DNA from 3 places in the Salinarimonas chemoclinalis genome. Region 1 is predicted to be linked to each of the others. Evidence: predicted binding sites of a transcription regulator. Region 1 holds the regulator's gene; each other region holds the start of a gene.

Region 1 (6,946 bases):
CTCGCGCGCTTCGACTTCGCCGGAAAGAACGCCTTCCGCATCCTCGTGCTGATGACCCGCGCCTTCCCGCTGCCGCTGCTCGCGCTGCCGCTGGCGGTCGCCTACATCCAGGTGGGGCTCGACGACACGATCCTGGGTCTCGCCTTCGTCCACACGATGCTGGCGATGCCCTTCGCGGTGCTGATCACCGCCTCGCTCTTCATGGGCGTGCCCGTCGAGCTGGAGGAGGCGGCCTGGACGCTCGGCTGCACGCGCCTCCAGGCCTTCGTCAAGGTTGTGCTGCCGCTGGTGAGCCCGGGCATCGCCGCCTCCGCCATCTTCGCCTTCGTCGTTTCCTGGAACGAGGTCTTCGCCGCCGCCGTGCTGACGATCGAGAACCGCACACTCACCGCCTTCCTGCTCCAGAGCCTCGACGTCAGCCCGCTCCATCTCAAGTTCGCCGGCGCGGCGGTCCTCGTCCTGCCCGCGCTGCTCTTCCTGTTCGCGGTGAGGAAGTACCTCTTCGCCATGTGGGGGATCGCCAACCGATGAGCACGCCGACCCTGGAGCACGATCCGCAGCTGCCGGCTCTCCCCTCGTCGATTCACACATCTGCGACCTGTCGGGTCGAACGACAGCCCCTGCGACGCGGGGTGCAGGCCTTCTCCTTCCCTGTAGGGGAAGGTGGATCGGCGAAGCCGAGACGGATGGGGCGCGCGGGACGCGCGTTCGGCGAAGCCGAAGAGCGACGGCGGCAGCGGAAACCGAGGCTTCCGCTTCGCGGAACGCGTCGCGCGCGCGCCGCGCCCCATCCGTCTCGTCGGCTTCGCCGCCGATCCACCTTCCCCTACAGGGAAGGACAGGGGTCGCCGCCGTTTCTCGTCCGCCTTTCCGGCACAGGTCGTCCAGTGCCGCGAGAGGCGCAAAGCGGTCCATGCCCCGCTTCCCCGCGCCGACCGCCGCCGATCCGGTGCGCGATCCATCCCCTCCCGCGCGAGACTGCAGAGGAGCCCGCCCATGGCTGAGATCACCGTCACCGGCGTGGAGAAATCCTACGGCTCCTTCACCGCGCTCCACGAGATCGACCTGCACGTCGAGGACCGCGAGTTCCTCGTGCTGCTCGGCGCCTCGGGCTGCGGGAAGACCACGCTCCTGCGCTGCATCGCCGGGCTCGAGACCGCGAGCCGCGGCGAGATCGCCATCGGCGGGCGGCGCGTCGACCGGCTGCCGCCGCGCGCGCGCAAGATCGCGATGGTGTTCCAGAACTACGCGGTCTTCCCGCACCTGACCGTGTTCGAGAACATCGCCTTCGGCTTGCGCATGAAGAGGATGCCCAACGCCGAGGTCGAGGAGAAGGTGCGGCGCGCGGCCACGATGATGCACATCGAGCAATTGCTCGCGCGCTATTCCGGCCAGCTCTCCGGCGGCCAGCGCCAGCGCGTGGCGGTCGCCCGCGCGCTCGCCATGGAGCCGGAGGTGCTCTTGATGGACGAGCCGCTGTCCAACCTCGACGCGCTCCTGCGCCTCGAGATGCGCGCCGAGCTGAAGGGCGTGCTCCAGGAGAGCAAGACCACGACGATCTACGTCACGCACGACCAGGTCGAGGCGATGAGCCTCGCCGACCGCATCGCCGTGATGCATGGCGGGCACATCGTCCAGCACGCCTCCCCCCTCGACGTCTACCGAGACCCGGCGACCCGCTTCGTCGGCAGCTTCATCGGCAACCCACCGATGAACTTCCTGCCGGCGACGCGCACGGCGGACGGCTGGGCGGTCGCCGGGATCGTCCTGCCCGGGCCGGATGCGGCGCCGGACACGATCGAGCTCGCCGTGCGCCCCGAGGACCTCGCCCCCGCCCAGACCGGCCTCTGCGGCCGGGTCAAGGTCGTCGAGCCGCTCGGCGCGCACCAGCTCGTGACCATGGACGTCGCCGGCCACCTCTTCCGCGCGGTGCTCGAGAGCGATCTGCCCGTGCGCCCCGGCGAGACCCTCACGCTGGCGCCGCGCCCCGAGCGCGTGCGCTGGTTCGACCCGAAGACGCAGGCGGCGATCGCCTGAGCCACCAGCCGAAGAAGCCAAGCATGACGAACCCCGGCATCGACGAAGACCGCCTGCGTACCGAGGCCCGCGCCATCCTGCGGGAGAACGATCTCGGCGGCTACACCATCCCGACGAAGGGCCTCTACCCGTTCCAGTGGAACTGGGATTCGTGCCTCGTCGCGCTCGGCCTCGCGCACGTGGACGAGGACCGCGCGCTGACCGAGATCGAGACGCTCGTCGCTCATCAGTGGCCGGACGGGATGATCCCGCACATCGTCTTCCACGCCGACCACGAGAGCTACTTCCCCGGGCCGGACGTCTGGGGCACCGCGCGGGCGACGCCGACGAGCGGCATCACCCAGCCGCCGGTGCTGGGCTACGCCCTGCGGCGCCTCCTCGACGGTGCGCGCGACCGGGCGATGGTCGCGCCGCGGGTGGCGGCGCTGCTGCCGAAGGTGGCCGCATGGCACCGCTGGTTCGCGAGCGCCCGCGACCCGGAGGCGACCGGCCTCGTCGCCATCCTCCACCCCTGGGAGAGCGGCCGGGACAACGCCATCGATTGGGACGACGCGCTCGCGCGCGTACCGACCGACGGCATCGGCAGCTACGTGCGCCGGGACACGACCCACGTCGACGCGGCGCAGCGACCGACCAAGGAGGAGTACGACCGCTATCTCTGGCTCGTGCAACGCTTCCGCCGGCTCGGCTGGAACCAGGCGGCGCTGCACGACGCCTCGCCGTTCCGGGTGGTCGACCCGGGCTTCAACGCGATCCTGATCCGCTCGGCGGAGGACCTCGCGGCGATGGCGCGGGCGCTCGGCGCGCCGGAGATCGCGGCGGAGGCGGAGGGCCAGGCGGGGCGCGGGCGCGCGGCGCTGGACGGCCTCTGGCACGAGGGGCTCGGGCAATACGCAGCCTTCGACCGGGCGGCCGGGACCCTCGTCGAGAGCGCCTCGATCGGCGGCCTCCTGCCGCTCATGGCGCTCGAGCCCGGCCATCCCCGCGCGGACGCCCTCGTCGGACGCGTCGCGGGCCTGCGCTCGGCGGTGCGCCACCCCGTCCCGAGCCACGATCCCGCCGATCCCCGCTTCGATCGCCTGCGCTACTGGCGCGGTCCGCTCTGGCTCATCGCCAACCGCCTCGTCGCCGACGGGCTCGGGCGCCACGGGCGGTCCGATGCGGCCGCGGACATCGCCCGCGACGGCCTCGCGCTCGTGGCGCGGAGCGGCTTCGGGGAGTACTTCGACCCGCTCGACGGCCGCGCGCTGGGCGGCAAGCGCTTCAGCTGGACCGCCGCGATGGTGCTCGAGTTCCTGGAAATGGCCTGAGAGGTGGCCCGAGGGGCAGGATCAGCCGACGAAGGCGCGCTCGACCACGAAATGCGCGGGCTTGGCGTTCGAACCCTCATCGAGCCCGGCCGCGGCGCACAGCGCCCGGCAGTCGCGCGTCATCTCGATCGAGCCGCAGATCATCACCCGGTCCGTCGCCGGATCGAGGGGCGGCACGCCCAGATCGGCGAAGAGCCGGCCCGACGCGATCGCGTCCGTGATCCGGAAGGAACGCGGGTGCGGCTCGCGGGTGACGGTGGTGTAGAAGGTCAGCCGCGGGGCGGCGATCTCGCCCACGAGCGGATCGTCGACGAGGTCGCGCACGGTGTTCTCGCCATAGGCGAGCTCGGCCACCCGCCGGCAGGACTGGGTGAGGATCACCTCGTCGAACTTCTCGTAGGTCTCGGGGTCGCGGATCAGGCTCGCGAAGGGCGCGATGCCGGTGCCGGTGGAGAGCATCCACAGCCGCCGGCCCGGCGCGAGCGCGTCGAGCACCAGCGTGCCGGTGGGCTTCTTCTTGATCAGGATCTCGTCGCCCACGGCGATGCGCTGGAGCCGCTCCGTGAGCGGGCCGCCCGGGACCTTGATGGAGAAGAACTCCAGCTCGTCGTCCCAGCTCGGGCTCGCGATCGAGTAGGCGCGGAAGACGGGCTTCTCGCCACCGGGAAGGCCGATCATGACGAACTCGCCGGAGCGGAAGCGAAGACTCGCGGGGCGCGTGGTGCGGAAGCGGAAGAGCCGGTCGGTGAAGTGCTCGACGAGCGTCACGCGCTCGACGTGGCAATCGACGGGCGCGGCGATCGCGCCGGCGGCGGCTGAATCCGACATCGTGGTCCTCTCGTGCGGCCCCTCTACCCGGACTCGCCATGGCCGAGCTCCGGCGACGCACGTGCTCTACCACATCGCCGTTTCGCAGCGCACCACGTACGAAACCGAACCCGGTTGCGCGTGGGAGGCGGCCCCTGCGGCGGCGGGGTCAGGCGCCGAGCGCGCCGTCGCTCTTGGCGAAGGTCTCGTCGAAGGAATAGCCCGCCCCGCGCACGGTGCGGATCGGGTCCAGCGTCTCGCGGGTGTTGATGGCCTTGCGCAGGCGCCCGACATGGACGTCCACCGTGCGCTCGTCGATGTAGACGTCGTGTCCCCAGACGCCGTCGAGGAGCTGCTCGCGGGTGAAGACGCGGCCCGGGCTCTGCATCAGGAACTCGAGCAGCCGGAACTCGGTCGGGCCGAGATGCAGCTCGCGCCCCGCCCGGCGCACCCGATGGGTCTCGCGGTCGAGCTCGATGTCGCCGGCGACGAGCGTGTTGGCGATGTGGGCGGGCTTGGTGCGGCGCAGGAGCGCGCGCACCCGCGCCAGCAGCTCGGGCACGGAGAAGGGCTTGACGATGTAGTCGTCCGCCCCGGTCGCGAGCCCGCGCACCCGGTCGCCCTCCTCGCCGCGGGCGGTGAGCATGATGACCGGGAGCCGCTCGGTCTCGCGGCGCGCGCGGATGCGCCGGCACAGCTCGATGCCGGAGAGCCCGGGCAGCATCCAGTCGAGCAGGACGAGATCGGGGATGCGCTCGCGCAGCCGCACCTCGGCCTCGTCGCCGCGCGCCACCGCGTCGACCTCGTAGCCCTCGGCCTCCAGGTTGTACCGCAGGAGGAGCGTCAGGGACTCCTCGTCCTCCACGACGAGGATACGCGTGCTCATCGGTCGCTCGCCTCGCGCTCCCTCACGCGCCGGGGGCGCCCGGCGCGGTCTCGCCGGGCTGCCCGGTCTCGTAGGCCGTGCGGTCCATCTTCGGCCGCTCGGCGGTGATCGGCTGGCCGGTGACGAGGTAGTGGATCGTCTCCGCGACGTTGGTGGTGTGGTCGCCGATGCGCTCCACGTTCTTGGCGCAGAACAGGAGATGCGTGCAGAAGGTGATGTTGCGGGGATCTTCCATCATGTAGGTGAGCAGCTCGCGGAAGAGCGAGTTGTAGAGCGCGTCCGTCGCGCCGTCGCGCCGCCAGACCTCCAGCGCCTTGTCGACGTCGAGCTGGGTGTAGGCGTCGAGGATGTCCTTGAGCTGGCCGAGCACCATGTCCGACATGCGCTCGACGCCGAGCACGACGCGCTGCGGCTCGAACTGGCCGGAGATGGCGAGCGTGCGCTTGGAGATGTTCTTGGCCATGTCGCCGATCCGCTCGATGTCGGAGGCGATGCGGATGGCGGAGATCACCTCGCGCAGGTCCACCGCCATCGGCTGGCGCCGGGCGATGGTGAGGATGGCCTTCTCCTCGATGTCGCGCTGGATCGTGTCGAGGCGATAGTCGGTGGTGACCACCGACTGGGCGAGGCCCACGTCGCGGCGCACCAGCGCGACGGTGGCGTCGGCGAGCATCTTCTCGGCGATGCCGCCCATCTCCATGATCGAGCGGCGCAGCTCCTGGAGCTCGGCGTCGAACGATGCGACCGTATGTTCGGACATGGGTCCGTCTCCTAGAGAGCGCTTCCTGCGGCGATGCGCCGGCTCAGCCGAAGCGGCCGGTGATGTAGTCCTGGGTGCGCTTGTCGCGCGGGTTGGTGAAGATCTGGTCGGTGGGACCCTCCTCGACGAGGTAGCCGAGGTGGAAGAAGCAGGTCTTCTGCGAGACGCGGGCGGCCTGCTGCATCGAGTGCGTGACGATGACGATCGTGTAGTTCTGCCGCAGCTCGTCGATCAGCTCCTCGATGCGCGCGGTGGCGATCGGGTCGAGCGCCGAGCACGGCTCGTCCATGAGGATCACCTCGGGCGACACCGCGATGGCGCGGGCGATGCACAGGCGCTGCTGCTGCCCGCCGGAGAGGCCGGTGCCGGTCTCGAGGAGCCGATCCTTCACCTCGTCCCAGAGGCCGGCCTTGCGAAGCGCCGCCTCGACGATCACCGCGAGCTCCGCCTTCGACTTCGCGAGCCCGTGGATGCGCGGGCCGTAGGCGACGTTCTCGAAGATCGACTTCGGGAAGGGGTTGGGCTTCTGGAAGACCATGCCGACGCGGGCGCGCAGGGTGACGACGTCCAGATCCGCGTCGTAGATGTCCTTGCCGTCGATCGTGATGTCGCCCTCGACCCGCGCGCCGTCGATCGTGTCGTTCATGCGGTTGAGGCAGCGCAGGAAGGTGGACTTGCCGCAGCCCGACGGGCCGATGAAGGCGGTCACCGCCTTCTCCGGAATGCCGATCGTGAGGTCGTAGATCGCCTGCTTGGCGCCGTAGAAGACCTTCACGTCGCGGGCGTCCACCTTCGACGCGTTGCCGATCTCCAGCGGGATGCGGACGGTCTCGCGCTTGTCGAGAACGGGCGCCGGGGCATCCGGCGCAGCGGTGGGGGCATGCATGGCGGTCATCTCGTCTCCTCGCTCGCTCACCACTTCCGCTCGAGGCGGTTGCGCAGAAAAATCGCGATCAGGTTCATCAGGATCAAGAAGCCGAGCAGAACGAGAATGCCGGCGGAGGTGCGCGCGACGAAGCCGCGCTCGGGGCTGTCCGCCCAGATGAAGATCTGGGTCGGGAGGGCCGTCGCCGGCTCCAGCAGGCCGCCGGGCGGGCTCGTGATGAAGGCGTTCATGCCGATCAGCAGCAGCGGCGCGGTCTCTCC
Region 2 (6,946 bases), on a different contig from region 1:
GCCGAGCGACGCGTTCAGGTCGGCATCGTCGGCGCGGGACCCGCGGGCCTGCTGCTGTCCCACCTCCTCCATCTGGCGGGGATCTCCTCCGTCGTGGTCGAGGCGAAGAGTCGCGCGCACATCGAGGGGCGCATCCGCGCGGGGGTGCTCGAGCAGGGCACGGTCGACGTCCTGCGCGACACCGGCATGGGCGCGCGCATGGATCGCGAGGGGCTCCTGCACCACGGCACGATCCTCAAGGTCGCGGGCGAGGCGCGGCGCATCGACTTCCAGGACCTCGTCGGCAAGTCGGTGATGGTCTACGGCCAGCACGAGGTGGTGAAGGACCTCGTCGCCGCCCGGCTGGAGGCCGGCGGCGAGATCGTCTTCGAGGCCTCGCAGGCGCGCATCGACGGCGTCGACGGCGACGCGCCGACGCTCTCCTGGTGCGCGGACGGCGCGCGCCGGACGATCGCTTGCGACTTCGTCGCCGGCTGCGACGGCTTCCACGGGATCTCCCGTTCGGCGCTCCCCGCCGACGTGCTGCGGGTCTACGAGCGGGTCTATCCCTTCGGCTGGCTCGGCATCCTGGCGAGGACGCCGCCGGCCTCGGAGGAGCTGATCTACGCGCACCACGATCGCGGCTTCGCGCTCCTCTCCATGCGCTCGCCCGAGATCAGCCGCCTCTACCTGCAATGCCCGCCCGACGAGGACATCGCCGGGTGGACCGACGCGCGGATCTGGGAGGAGCTCCAGGTCCGCCTCGCCGGGGGCGAAGAGTGGCGGCTCGACGAGGGCGAGATCGTCCAGAAGGGCGTCACCGCCATGCGCAGCTTCGTCGCCGAGCCGATGCGCCACGGCCGGCTGTTCCTGGCGGGCGACGCCGCCCACATCGTGCCGCCGACGGGGGCGAAGGGGATGAATCTCGCGGTGGGCGACGTACGCGTCCTCGCCCGGGCGCTCGAGAGCTACTATTCTCGCGGACGCGAGGAGGCGCTCGCGGCCTATTCGGACACCTGCCTGCGCCGGATCTGGGCCGTGCAGCGCTTCTCCTGGTGGATGACGCAGATGCTCCATACCTTCGACGACGCGTCCCCATTCGACCGCCGCCGGCAGCTGGCGGAGCTCGACTACGTCACCACCTCGCGCGCGGCGATGATCACGCTCGCGGAGAACTACGTCGGCCTGCCGATGGACTGGGGGCCGGCATGACCTTCTCCGCGCTCGATTCCGCGCTGACCGGCCCGCTCTTCGCGAGCGACGCCATGCGCGCGGTCTTCGAGGATCGGGCGCGGATCGCCGACATGCTGGCGGTGGAGGCGGCGCTGGCGCGGGCGCAGGCGCGGCTCGGCCTCGCGACGGAGGGGCTCGCCGACACGATCGCGGCGATCGCGCCCGAGGTCTTCGACCTCGCGGCGATCGGGCGCGAGACGGCGGTCGCCGGCGTGCCCTCGATCCCCTTCCTGAAGGCGCTGCGGGCGCTTCTGCCGGGCGAGCTCGCGGGAGACCTCCACAAGGGCGCGACGACGCAGGACCTGATCGACACCGGCCTCGCCCTGGCGATGCGCCGGGCCTTCGCCCTCGTCGCCGCGGATCTCGACGCGATCCTCGCCGGACTCGCGCGGCTCGCCGAGGCGCATGCCCGCACGCCCTGCGCGGGACGCACCTACGGCCAGCACGCGACGCCGGTGACGTTCGGATTCGAGGCGGCGGTGTGGGCGGCGGGGATCGCTGAGGTCGCGGCCGAGCTGCCGGCGGTGCGCGAGGGCGCCTGCGTCGCCTCCCTCGGCGGCCCGGCGGGGACGCTCCCCGCCTTCGGCGCGCGCGCGCCGGAGGTCGCCGACGCCTTCGCCCGCGAGATCGGCCTCCCCGGCGCGCCGATCGCCGTCCACGCACGCCGGGCGGGCGTCGCGCGGGCGGGGACGTGGCTCGCCCTGCTCCTCGGCGCCCTCGCCAAGATGGCGGGTGACGTCGCGCATCTCGCCTCGACGGAGGTGGGGGAGGTCGCCGAGCCCCACGTGCCGGGCCGCGGCGGCTCCTCGGCCATGCCGCACAAGCGCAACCCGGTCTCCTGCACCGTGATCCTCGCCGCCGCCGGCGCCGCGCGCGGACACGCGACGACGTTGCTCGATTCGATGGTCGCCGCGCACGAGCGGCCGGCGGGCGCCTGGCACGCCGAATGGCATGCGCTGCCGAGCCTCTTCGGCCTCGCGTCGGGCGCGCTCGCAGAGGCACGGCGGCTGGCGGAGGGGCTCGTCGTCGATCCGCGGGCGATGGCGCGCAATCTGGAGGCGACGCGCGGCCTCCTCTTCGCGGACGCCGCCGCCGCGGCACTGGTCCCGATCCTTGGAGGGCAGGCGGCGCATGCACGCGTGGCCGCGGCGGCGGATGCGGTACGCGCCGACGGGGTCTCCCTGCGCGAGGCGCTCGCCGCGCCGGGCGACCTCCCGTCGGACACGCTGGCGCGCGCCTTCGACCACGCGCCCTCCGTCGACGCCGCCGCCGCCTTCGTGCCGCGCGCCCTCGACGCGATCACCACCGCGCGCCGCCGCCTCGCCGGCTGACCGTCGCCCGCCCGGAGCAGGGAGGAGCGGGGCGTCACCCCGGTCGTTGCGAGGACATCTCCAGCTCCTTGCGGCGCTGGAGCCCGAGCTTGCGCTCCCGGTAGATCACGAAGATGCCCGACGCCGTCACCAGCACGGCGCCGGCGATCACCGCCTGCTCGGGCCATTGCCCGAACACGAACCAGCCGAGCAGCGTCGCCCAGATCATCGTCGTGTACTCGAAGGGCGCGACCAGCGACGCGTCCGCCCAGCGATAGCTCTCGGTGAGCAGGATCTGGCCGATGCCCCCGAGGATGCCGATGGCGACGAGCATGCCGAGCTGGGCGAGCGTCGGCGTCACCCACCCGAAGAACACCGTCGACAGGCCGATCAGCGTCGTCACGGCGCTGAAGTAGAACACGATCGCGCCGGTGCGCTCGGTCGCCGTGAGGCGGCGCACCTGGATCGTCGCGCCGGCGGTGCAGAAGGCCGCGCCGATGCCGAAGAGCGCCCCCAGCGACGCGCCCTGCGCCAGCGCCTCGCTGCCGAGCCGCGGCGAGAGCATCACGAGGACGCCCACGAAGCCCACCGCGACCGCGCTCCAGCGGTAGGCCCGCACCGTCTCGTGCAGCAGGAGCGCCGCGAGAACGACGACGATGAGCGGCGCGGCGTAGCCGATCGCCACGGCCTCCGTCAGCGGCAGGTAGGCGAGCGCCGAGAAGCCGAGCACCATGCCGGTCGCGCCGATGATGCTGCGCAGGAAGTGACCCTTGAGATTGTGCGTGCGCACGGCGTTGACCACCGTGTCGGTCAGCGCGAGCCAGACGAGGAGCGGCACCAGCGCGAAGGCGGAGCGGAAGAAGATCAGCTGGCCGGTGGGGAACTGCGCCGAGGCGAGCTTGATCGTCGCCGCCATCAGGGTGAAGGCGAGGGCGGAGAGGATCTTGAGGCTGACGCCGAGGGCGGGCTTCACGGCTTTCGGGTCCGGGGGAGCGGACGTCCATCCTCGCATGCGCGAGGCGGCCGCGAGAAGCGCCGCCGGCGTCGCCGCCGCTGCGCGCTCCACGCATGGAACTCCGGGAAGCGTTTCATTTTTGCAATCCGGACGGGTTTCGAATCCACCGCCGCCGCTTCGAATCTCCCGCTCCGGGCAGGGGAACGCGCCGGCGTCATCAAAGTGCAATGGAGAATCGGTTCTTGTCGCCCAAACATCCGGACCGGAGCTGGAAGAGTGACTGACGACGATCAAGCGATCCGCGTTCGGACGTTGTTCCTCTCGGATTTTCATCTGGGGACGCGGGACTGCCAGGCCGACCTGCTGCTCGGCTTCCTGCGGCGCTACGATGCCGACGTGATCTACCTCGTGGGCGACATCATCGACGGCTGGAAGCTGCGGGGCGGCTGGTTCTGGCCGCAGTCGCACAACGACGTGGTGCAGAAGCTGCTCCGCAAGGTGCGCAAGGGCACCCGGCTCATCTACGTGCCGGGCAACCACGACGAGTTCCTGCGGGACTATATCGGCGCGCATTTCGGCGGCATCGAAGTCTGCGAGCGCGCGCTGCACGAGACTGCCGCGGGCGAGCGGCTGCTCGTCATCCACGGCGACCAGTTCGACGTCGTGGTCAAGCACGCCAAGTGGCTGGCGCACCTGGGCGATTGGGCCTATTCTCTGGCCCTGTTGTCGAACACCTACGTCAACGTGATTCGTCGGCGGCTGGGCCTGACCTACTGGTCGCTCTCGGCCTGGGCCAAGCTCAAGGTGAAGAACGCGGTGAACTTCATCTCCAAGTTCGAGGAGTTCCTGGTGGAGGAGGCCCGCAGCTCCGGCGCGACCGGCGTCGTGTGCGGCCACATCCACCACGCGGCCCAGCGCGAGATCGAGGGCATACGCTATCTCAATTGCGGCGACTGGGTGGAGAGCTGCACCGCGATCGTCGAGCACTACGACGGGCGGCTCGAGCTCGTGCGCTGGGTCGAGGCGATGGCGGCGCTCGCCGCCGAGGAGGGAGCGCCCGCATCGCCGCCCCTGCCCGAGCCCGCGCGCCCCGCACGCCTGGGGCGGCGCGGAGACGGCGGCGCCCCGGCGCCCGCGGCGATGGCGTCGGCGGCCGGCTCGGCATCGGGCTCGCGAGCCGTCGCCTGATGCGCCTCCTCGTCGCGACGGACGCCTGGCGTCCGCAAATCAACGGTGTCGTGCGCTCGATCGAGCAGATGATCGCGCACGCCCCCGCCTTCGACGCCGAGATCGTGCTCCTCACGCCGCTCGATTTCCGCTCCCTGCCGATGCCGACCTACCCGGAGATCCGCCTCGCTCTGGCGCGCCCGCGCGCCGTGGCGCGCAGGATCGCCGCGCTCGCGCCGACGCACATCCACATCGCCACCGAAGGGCCGATCGGCCTCGCCACGCGCCGCATCTGCCTGACGCACGGCTTCGCCTACACGACGAGCTACCACACGCGGTTTCCCGAATACGTCTCCGCCCGCGCGCCGGTGCCGGAGCGCTGGGTCTACCGGGCGATCCGCCGCTTCCACAACGCCGGCAGCGGCATCATGGTGGCGACGGATTCGCTGGAGGCGGAACTCGTCGCGCGAGGGTTCGTCAACGTGCTGCGCTGGGGCCGCGGCGTCGACACGACGCTGTTTCGCCCGCGCGAGACCCGGGTCGTCGACGCGCCCGGCCCGATCTTCCTCTACGTCGGACGCGTCGCGGTGGAGAAGAACCTCGAGGCCTTCCTCGCGCTCGACCTGCCCGGCACCAAGGTCGTCGTCGGCGACGGGCCGGCCCGCGCGGATCTCGAGCGTCGCTACCGAGGCGTGCGCTTCCTCGGTGCGCGCACCGGCGAGGCGCTGGCCGAGGTCTACGCTTCGGCGGACGTCTTCGTCTTCCCGAGCCTCACCGACACCTTCGGCATCGTGCTGCTCGAGGCCCTCGCCTCGGGCCTGCCGATCGCGGCCTACCCGGTGACCGGCCCCCTCGACGTCGTCGGCACCAGCGGCTGCGGCGTGCTCGACCGCGACCTGAGCAAGGCTGCGCTCGCCGCCCTGGAGATCCCCCGCGACCGCTGCCGCGCCTACGGCGAGAGCTTCACCTGGCACGAGAGCGCCCGGCAGTTCTTCGGCAACATCCGCGAGGCCGCGGGGGACGAGCCGGTGGTGGATTTGGCGCGACTCGTCCGCTCGGCCTGACGCGGCGGTTCTTCTCAGCTGAAGCGGGCGAGCTTCTCGCGGGTGCCGAGACCGTCGATCTCGGCGAAGGCCTCGGCGGAGAAGGCCGGGCCCGCCGCCGCGACGGCGCTCTCGTCCTCGTCCGCCTCGTCCGAAACGTCCGACGCATCGAGCGCGAGCTCCGCCGGCTCCGGGTCGGCGGCGAGCGGGTCGGTCACCTCGACCGCGTCCTCGATCTCGAACGCGTCCGCCGCCTCCGATTCGACCTCGGCACTCTCGGCCTGCGCGAACGCCGTCTCCTCGGCCTCGTTCCAGGCCACGTCGTCGGCGACGGGCTCCATGCCGGGCGGGCTCACATCGACCACAGGCTCGAGCACGGTGACGACCTGCCCCTCGACGATGACGTCGTCGATCTCGGTCTGGCCGAGGCCCTGGAAGACGTCGAGCTTCGAGCCGAGGTCCTGGTGGCGTGTCTGCGGGCGATCGTCGTCGGCCGTGCCGGCGTCCGCGTCGTCGAGGCTCGCGCCCCAGATGTCCATCATCGCGTTGATGCGTCCCTCCAGGAACCGCAGCGTTTCGATGATGCGCTTCGTGCGCTGGGCGGTGAGGTCCTGGAAGGAGCAGTGGGTGTAGATGTCGGTGGCGCGCCGGTCGAGCTCGTCGCACAGGTCCTCCCGCGCGCCGTCCTCGCGCAGTGTCCAGGCCGCTTCCTGCACGTGCTCGGCGGCGTCGAGGATGTCGGACGTCGCGCGCTCGGTGGTGCGCACGATGCCGTCGAGCGCCTCGGAGGCGACCTCGAGGTCGGAGGGTGTCCCCTCGCCGGGGCGGATCGCGGCGATCTCGCGCTTCGTCGAGGTGATGGCGCGGGCCATCTCCACGAGGTCGAAGCGCAAGCGGTCCATCCGCTGCGTCTCGCGCTCGGCCGAGACGGCGTTCTCGAGCCGGTCGATGGCCGCGAGCAGCACTGTCGTGTCGGCGTTGCGGTTGCGCCGGGCGTACTCGGCGAGGAACCAGCGGCCGCGCTGGGTCTCCATGACGGCGGATTCGATCGCCCCGTAGTCCGCCTCGCCGATCGGGGCCAGCGCGTTCGAGGAGCCGGGACGCGAGGAGGTGATGCCGGAGGGGCTCGTGCGGGAGGAGCTCATGCAGGAGTGACCTCGAAGGCTCGAATCGTCTGGACCAGCATGCCCGCGGGAGCGCCCCGGCGGCAAGCGCGCGTATGGATCGCCGATCCTGGCGCGACAGGGGTTAGGACGGGG
Region 3 (6,946 bases), on a different contig from region 1:
CAGCGTCGCCCGGCGCAGCCGCAGCTTGCGCTGCTCGCTGACGTGAAGATTGTGCAGGATGCGGAAGAGCCACGGGCGGACCGGCAGCCCCGGCTTGAGCGTGGACGCGTTGGCGAGCGCCCGAGCGAGGCATTCCTGCACGAGGTCGTCGGCGGCGTCGCGCGACCGCGTGAGCTGGAGCGCGTAGCGCCTCAGGCTCCGTACGTGTGCCGTGATCTCCGCCGCGTCGCCCATCGCGCCCGTCCGTCGTCGCTCTCGAGGGCAAATACGCACGGGCGGCGATCGTAATCCGTCGCCGAGCGAAAAATCCAGCGGACGGCGGAGGAGGTCCCCGGGAGGGCGTGACGGCGAACGGAGGTCAATGCCCCCGCTCGCCGATGAAGCGTTTGCGGATCTTCGCCGACACCCAGTCGATCACGGCGATGACGACGAGGACGTTGAGCACCACGAACGCCACCTGGTCGAACAGGCCGGCGCGGAAGCGCTCGATGATGACCATGCCCACGCCGCCCGCGCCGACGAGGCCGAGGATCGTCGCCGAGCGCGTGCTCGACTCGAAGGAGTAGAGCGACAGCGAGATGAACACCGGCAGGATCTGCGGCAGGATCCCGTAGCGGATCGTGCGCACGCCGTCCGCGCCGGTGGAGGTGACGCCCTCGACCTGCTTGCGATCGATGTTCTCGATCGCCTCCGAATAGAGCTTCGCCAGCGTCCCGGTGTCCGAGACGAAGATCGCGAGCACGCCCGCGAGCGGGCCGAGCCCGACGGCGCGCACGAAGACGAGGCCCCAGATCACCTGGTCGACGCCGCGCAGCACGTCCAGCACGCGGCGCGTCGCCTGGCGCGGCAGGAACAGCGGCATCGTGTTGCGCGCCGCCGCGAAGGCGATGAAGAGCGCGAGGATGGTCGCCAGCAGCGTGCCCAGGAAGGCCATCGCGATCGTCTCGGCGATGCCCTTGTAGATCTGGGCGTACATCCAGGTGTCCATGTCCTGCCAGACGAACATGCGCGTGATCATGCGCACGGCGTTGTCGGAGGACGCGAACAGCTTCCAGAACTCGAACAGCCACAGCGAGTAGAGCAGGTAGCCCAGGATCACGGCCCAGGAGCCGATCACGAGGGTGCGCCGCAGCGGATCGCCGAAGGCCTTCGGGTTCGCGGAGCGCGCGGCCTCGATCTCGGCCGGGCCGACGGCGGCGAGGGTGAACGTCCTCATTTCAGGTTCTCCCGCCCGATGAAGGCGTGGCGCACGCGCTCGGAAATCAGGTCGATGCAGGTGACCGTGAGGACGACGAGGATCAGCACGGCGAGCACGCGGTCGTCCGAGAAGAAGCTGATCACGTGGTTGAGCTCGGCCCCGATGCCGCCCGCGCCGACGAAGCCGACGATGGAGGAGGCGCGCACGTTGATCTCGAAGCGCAGCAGGGTGTAGGAGGCGAAGTTCGGCAGGACCTGCGGCAGGATGCCGTAGCGCACCTCCTCGAACCAGCTGCCGCCCACGGAGCGGATGCCGTCCACGGGCCGCATCGAGGCGTTCTCGTTCACCTCCGCGAACAGCTTGCCGAGCGCGCCGGCGGTATGGATCGCGATGGCGATCACGCCGGCCAGCGGCCCGATCCCGACCGCGAAGACGAGGACGAGGGCGTACAGGATCTCCGGCACGCCGCGGAAGACCTCGAGCAGGCGCCGGCAGGCGACGCCGACCCAGCCCTTCGGCGCGAGGTTGCGCGCCGCCGGGAAGCACAGCGCGAAGGCCGCCGCGGCGCCGATGATGGTCGCCGTGATCGCCATCAGGATCGTCTCGAAGATCAGGCGCAGGTACTTGTCGAGATCCGAGTACCAGAACGTCAGCGATCCGGGCACCGCGCGCCCGTCCTCGCCGCGGGGCAGGAAGAGCTTGTCCCATTCGAGACCGGGCAGGATCGTGCCGAAATACTCGAAAATGCGCGGGATGCCCTGGGCCAGCCGCTCGGGGAAGAAGCGCGAGACGTCGATCGACCAGGCGAGCATCGCCAGGAAGAGCACCAGGAACAGGATGTTCGCACCGAGCTTCTGTCGGATCAGCGCCTTGCGGTGCTGCTCGAACAGGGCGACGGCGTCGGGCGCGTCCGGCCCGGCGGAGGAGGAGGCGAGCGCGTGCGCGGACATCGCGTCAGCCCACCGCCGCGGCGCGCACGGGGGCCGGCGCCGGCCGCGAGTGCCCGCCGAGCGACGTCGAGGTCAGCCCCTCCTGGAAGGCCTCGCCCGCTTCCGCGCCGTAGATCTCGCGCGCCGCCTCGTCGGTGAGCTCGTGCGCGGCGCCGTCGAACACGACGCGACCGCCCTGCATGCCGATGATGCGGTCGCAATAGGCCCGCGCCGTGTCGAGCGTATGCAGGTTGCAGATGACGGTGAGGCCGTCCTCGACGTTGATGGCGCGCAGCGCGTCCATGACGACCTTGGCGTTGAGCGGGTCGAGGGAGGCGATCGGCTCGTCGGCGAGCAGGATCTCCGGCTCCTGGACGAGCGCGCGGGCGATGGCGACGCGCTGCATCTGGCCGCCCGAGAGCGTGTCCGTCTGCTGGAGCGCCGTGTGCGCCATGCCGAGCCGATCGAGCGCCCGGATCGCGAAGGCGCGCTCGCGGGCGGAGAACAGCTGGAGCATGGAGGAGACGAAACCGTGCTCGTGCAGGCGCCCGGTCATCACGTTGGTGATGACGTTCAGCCGCCCGACGAGGTTGAACTGCTGGAACACCATGGCGCAGTCGGAGCGCCACTTGCGCAGGGCCGCACCCTCGAGCTTCGCGACGTCGACACCCTTGTAGAGCAACTCGCCGCCGGAGGGGTCGTTCAGCCGGTTGATCATGCGCAGCAGGGTCGACTTGCCCGCGCCCGACCGCCCGATGACGCCGACCATCTGGCCCTGAGGGATGGTCAGGGTGACCGCGTCGACGGCGACGGTGGAGTTGAAGCGCTTGGTGAGCGCCTTGAATTCGAGCATGACGTCCTCGCGGGATGGGGGCCTCGGGCCGGCCTTTCACATGCCGGACGAACGGAACGGACCCTCGCCTGCGCGAGGGTCCGTCCTGGTGCGGTTCGCGGATCAGCGCGAGCCCGCGAGCTCCGCGCGGCGCATCGAGACCACGCCCTCGAAGAAGGAATGGTCGACCGGCGCCCAGCCCTGGCCGTCGCCGAAGGAGACGCTGACATAGCAATCGCGATCGGTCTCGTGCTGGGTGGCGAGGTAGTCGACGACGATCTCGCGCACCTCGGCCGGGATGTCCTTGCGCAGGACCGCCGGGCCGTTCGGGATGAGGTTCGATTCCCAGATGATGCGCAGGTCGGCCATGTCGAGGAGGCCGTTGTCGATCATGCGACGCAGGTTGCCGCGGGTGTAGCCCTCCGACGGCTCGCCGATGCCGGAGACCCACGTGACACCCGCGTCGTACTGGCCGTTGAGCACGGCGGTCACCGCCTGCTCGTGCCCGCCGCCGAAGCCCGTGCGCGAGAAGTACTCCTCGTCGTTGATCCCCGCCTGGGCCAGCTCGGCGCGCGGGACGAGATAGCCCGAGGTGGAGTTCGGGTCGGCGTAGGCGAGCGAGCGACCCTCGAGCTCCTCGATCGAGGTGATGCCCGAGTCGGCGCGCACGTACATGACGGCCTTGTAGCCGAGCGAGCCGTCGGCCTCGGCGCCGACGAAGACCGGCTCCACAGCCTCGGGATCCTGCAGATAGATCCCGGCATACGACGAGGCGCCGAGGAAGGACATCTCGAGCTGGTCGGCGAGGAGGCCCTGCATCACGCCGGCGTAGTCGGGCGCCGGGAACAGCTCGACCGGAACGCCGAGCCGCGAGCCGAGCGCCTCGATCAGGCACTCGTTGTTGCGCAGGCGATCCGCCTCGTTCTCGCCGCCGAGCAGGCCGATGCGGAACACGGGGAGATCCTGCTTCCAGTCCTGGGCGAAGGCGGGAGCGGCGGCGACGAGCGCGACGGCGGCGGCCGTGCCGAGCAGAAGGGTGCGGAACATGGAGGTCGTCTCCGATCCTGTAGAACGTGCGGGATAGCGGCGCTCTTCGGCGCGCGATCACGCTCTATTGCGGCTCGGTAACAGTTTTTTGACGACTATACTTAGTGGACTAACGTTCCTGCTTTATTTGCCGGCGCAATTCATTATCGCAGATCGCGTCGCCACGCTTCTCGGGCCCCCCGGGCGTGGGCTGCGACATCGTGGCCTTAGAAGGCTCTCTCGCGGCGGGAAGGCGGCCGGCGACGCGTCAGAGCCGCGGCGGCAGTTCCAGCGCCGCGCGGGCGGCGGAGACGGCGGCGCACCAGGTCCGACCGTCGAGGCCCCAGGGACGACGCTCGTAGAGGAGCGCGCCATCGTTCGGCAGGGCGTCGACGTCGACGGGCTCGGCGGGGCGCAGGCGCTCCACGCGAAGGCAAAAGGGCGTCGTCACGGCGGCCTGCGTCGCGTGGGCCGCGAGCATGCGGCGCTTGAGATCCCGCCGCCTCTCGTCGAGGTCGAGAACGGTCTCCCCCGCGCCGGAGCCGGGCGCGAAGCTCTGGAAGACGCGGGTCTCGCCGTCGAGGCGGTAGAGCGGCGCCTCCACGATCTCGGGCGCCCGCGCGCCGCCGCGCATGGCGAGGAGGCGCGCGGCGCGGACCGCGAAGGCGACGGCGTCGTGATCGGGATGCCCGCCCTCGAGCGCATGCGTCACGACGATCTCCGGCGCCCGAGCGGCGACTAGCGCGGCGAGGGCCGCACAGAGATCGGCGAGGCGGTGCGCGCACGTCTGGTCGCGAAAGCCGAGATGGCCGAGGGCCTCCTCGCGGATGCCCGCGAGGGCGACGGCGGCCGCCTGCTCGCGCCGCCGCGCCTGCGCATACGCCTCCCGCGTCGCGAAGCCCTGGGCCGCGGCATCGCGCAGGTCGGCCGGGGCGCCGTCGGTGACGGTGACGATCTCGAGGCGCGGCAGCCGCGGCATCTGCGCGCCGAGCACGATGGTCTCGTCGTCGGGATGGGCCACGACGAGCATGACGTGCGTCTCGACGGGCGCATCGGGAGAGGCCGCGAGCGCGGCGAGGAAGGCGCGCGCCGCCTCCGCGCTCGGCGCGTCGGCGCGCGCCGCCATCACGCCGCTCCGGCGTCCGCGACGCGCGGCGTGCGTCGCGCCGCGGCATCGGAGACGATCCCCGTGCGGGCCGCGTAGCGCTCGGTCATCAGGTGGCAGAATTCGGCGAAGTCCTCCTTGCGCCGCGGCGGGCTCGTGTGGTGCGGCGCGATGCCGAGATGCTCGGGCGTGAAACAGAAGGTCACCGTCACGTCGAACTCCGCGAGCGCATCCATCATCCGGTCGAACCAGGCCTGCGCGTTCGGGCGATACCAGTCCGCCCAGGAGAGGCCGGTGCGCAGGTGGCGCACGCCCAGGCGCCGCATCCAGACGACGGCGTCGTCGAGCCGATGATCCTCGAAATGGAACCATTGGCACAAGCCCAGATCCGGCGTGTGCCGCGCGAAGACCTCGAGCGCGGGCTTGGGCGTCCCGTCCTCGCGGATCAGGCCGAGGTAGAAGTGGCGATAGTAGGAGGAGCCCTCCGCCTCGCGATGGCGGGTGGTGGCCTCCCAGGACTTCGGCAGGTCGAACAGCGAATACCAGAGAACACGCGGCGCCCGCCCCTTCAGCAGCTCGGCTGTCCGCCCGAGGCCCCAGGCCTGAACCTCCTCGGCGCCGAAGGTGGAGACGCCGACCTCGCTCACCCAGACCGGCAGGTGCGTCAGCGCGCGGATCCCGTCCACCATCCGCGGCCAGTCGTGGATCGACCAGTGGTTCCAGTCGAGCGGGAAGCCGTGCACGGCGACGGCTTCGACGTGGTCGAGCACACCGCGCGCCTGCATGTTGCGCACGAAGCCCGCGTCGATCGGCGACATGCCGCCGAGCACCCGCGGCAGGCCCGCACTCGCGCCGCGGATCGCCTGCGCGCCGGCGATCGCCGTCTCGGCGAAGAGCCGGAAGTCGGGGTCGAGCTCGAGGTCCCAGTGCGACTTGTTGTTCGGCTCGTTCCAGATCATCGCGGCTTCGATCATGCGGCTCGTTCCTTGCTCTGTCGTGCGGTGGTGGCGTCGTGCGGCGAGCGCGCGGGGTAGACCGGCTCCGCGCCCTCGGCGCGTGCGACCCGCCTGCAGACGAAGACCTCCTTCTCGGGCTGCGAGAACGGCCGGAAGCCGGCCGAGCGCAGCATCGCCTGCGTGCAGGCACCGTTGGGCGCCCACCAATTGGTCGGGTCGCCGGCGTAGCGGTTCTCGATGAAGTGCAGCTTCGGCCAGCCCGGCTCGTCGAAGGCCGCCGTGTCGAAGAAGTCCATGTCCGCGGCGGGCTCGAGCACGTCGCGCGACCCGCGCTGCATCGACTGGAAGACGAGCACGTCGTCCGCCACGTGCTCCCACAGCAGGTCGAGCGCGAGCAGCGGGTGGCGCAGATGGTAGGCGACGCCCATGAACAGCACGATGTCGAAGCGCTCGCCGAGCGCGCCGACGTCGTAGACGCTCATCTCGTGGAACTCGCTGTCGTGGCCGAGCACCTCCGCGGCGAAGCGGGCCTGCTCCAGGTAGAACGGGTCGGAATCGATGCCGACCACACGCCCGGCGCCGCGCCGCTTCATCTCGGCGCAGTAGAAGCCCGAGTTGCAGCCTATGTCGAGGACGGAGCGGCCGTCGAGATCCTCCGGCAGCGCGTCTCGGAAGCGCCGCCACATGATCCCGGGGAAGTCGCCGAGGAAGTGGCCGGGCGCCGTCCAGACCCCATCGAGGTAGAGGTTGTGGAACCACGGACCGAGCGCCTCGACCCGCTCGGCGATGGCGTCACGCGACAGGCTCACGAAGGCTCTCCTCGGCGGCGTCGGACGGCGTGTGGTTCACCACCAGCACCCGCGCGCCGTCGGCGCCGAGGGCGAGCGTGGTGCGGCTGGC

What was found. Region 1 encodes PhoB, which activates phosphate uptake and scavenging genes when phosphate is short. Its sites were predicted from a motif close to TGTCATNNANCTGTCAT; they were not measured.
Region 2: a site for PhoB is predicted at 3,690-3,706, ahead of AB9M23_RS03540 (UDP-2,3-diacylglucosamine diphosphatase). Genes of this name have one in related genera too.
Region 3: a site for PhoB is predicted at 4,084-4,100, ahead of phnD (phosphonate ABC transporter substrate-binding protein). Genes of this name have one in related genera too.

What each region holds. Positions count from the first base shown of each region.
Region 1 covers NZ_JBGMWH010000002.1:92,234-99,179, reverse strand. The annotation lists gene AB9M23_RS04260 (carbohydrate ABC transporter permease) at 1-531, shown strand, start outside; gene AB9M23_RS04255 (ABC transporter ATP-binding protein) at 997-2,037, shown strand; gene AB9M23_RS04250 (MGH1-like glycoside hydrolase domain-containing protein) at 2,061-3,347, shown strand; gene AB9M23_RS04245 (ferredoxin--NADP reductase) at 3,369-4,175, opposite strand; gene phoB (phosphate regulon transcriptional regulator PhoB) at 4,324-5,040, opposite strand; gene phoU (phosphate signaling complex protein PhoU) at 5,063-5,800, opposite strand; gene pstB (phosphate ABC transporter ATP-binding protein PstB) at 5,844-6,695, opposite strand; gene pstA (phosphate ABC transporter permease PstA) at 6,713-6,946, opposite strand, start outside.
Region 2 covers NZ_JBGMWH010000001.1:766,480-773,425, forward strand. The annotation lists gene pobA (4-hydroxybenzoate 3-monooxygenase) at 1-1,191, shown strand, start outside; gene AB9M23_RS03530 (lyase family protein) at 1,188-2,543, shown strand; gene AB9M23_RS03535 (DMT family transporter) at 2,578-3,495, opposite strand; gene AB9M23_RS03540 (UDP-2,3-diacylglucosamine diphosphatase) at 3,754-4,665, shown strand; gene AB9M23_RS03545 (glycosyltransferase family 4 protein) at 4,665-5,708, shown strand; gene AB9M23_RS03550 (hypothetical protein) at 5,723-6,832, opposite strand.
Region 3 covers NZ_JBGMWH010000019.1:32,599-39,544, reverse strand. The annotation lists gene AB9M23_RS19795 (sigma-70 family RNA polymerase sigma factor) at 1-234, opposite strand, end outside; gene phnE (phosphonate ABC transporter, permease protein PhnE) at 359-1,216, opposite strand; gene phnE (phosphonate ABC transporter, permease protein PhnE) at 1,213-2,148, opposite strand; gene phnC (phosphonate ABC transporter ATP-binding protein) at 2,153-2,980, opposite strand; gene phnD (phosphonate ABC transporter substrate-binding protein) at 3,083-4,006, opposite strand; gene AB9M23_RS19770 (PIG-L deacetylase family protein) at 4,254-5,111, opposite strand; gene AB9M23_RS19765 (glycoside hydrolase 5 family protein) at 5,111-6,064, opposite strand; gene AB9M23_RS19760 (TIGR04290 family methyltransferase) at 6,061-6,849, opposite strand; gene AB9M23_RS19755 (histidine phosphatase family protein) at 6,839-6,946, opposite strand, start outside.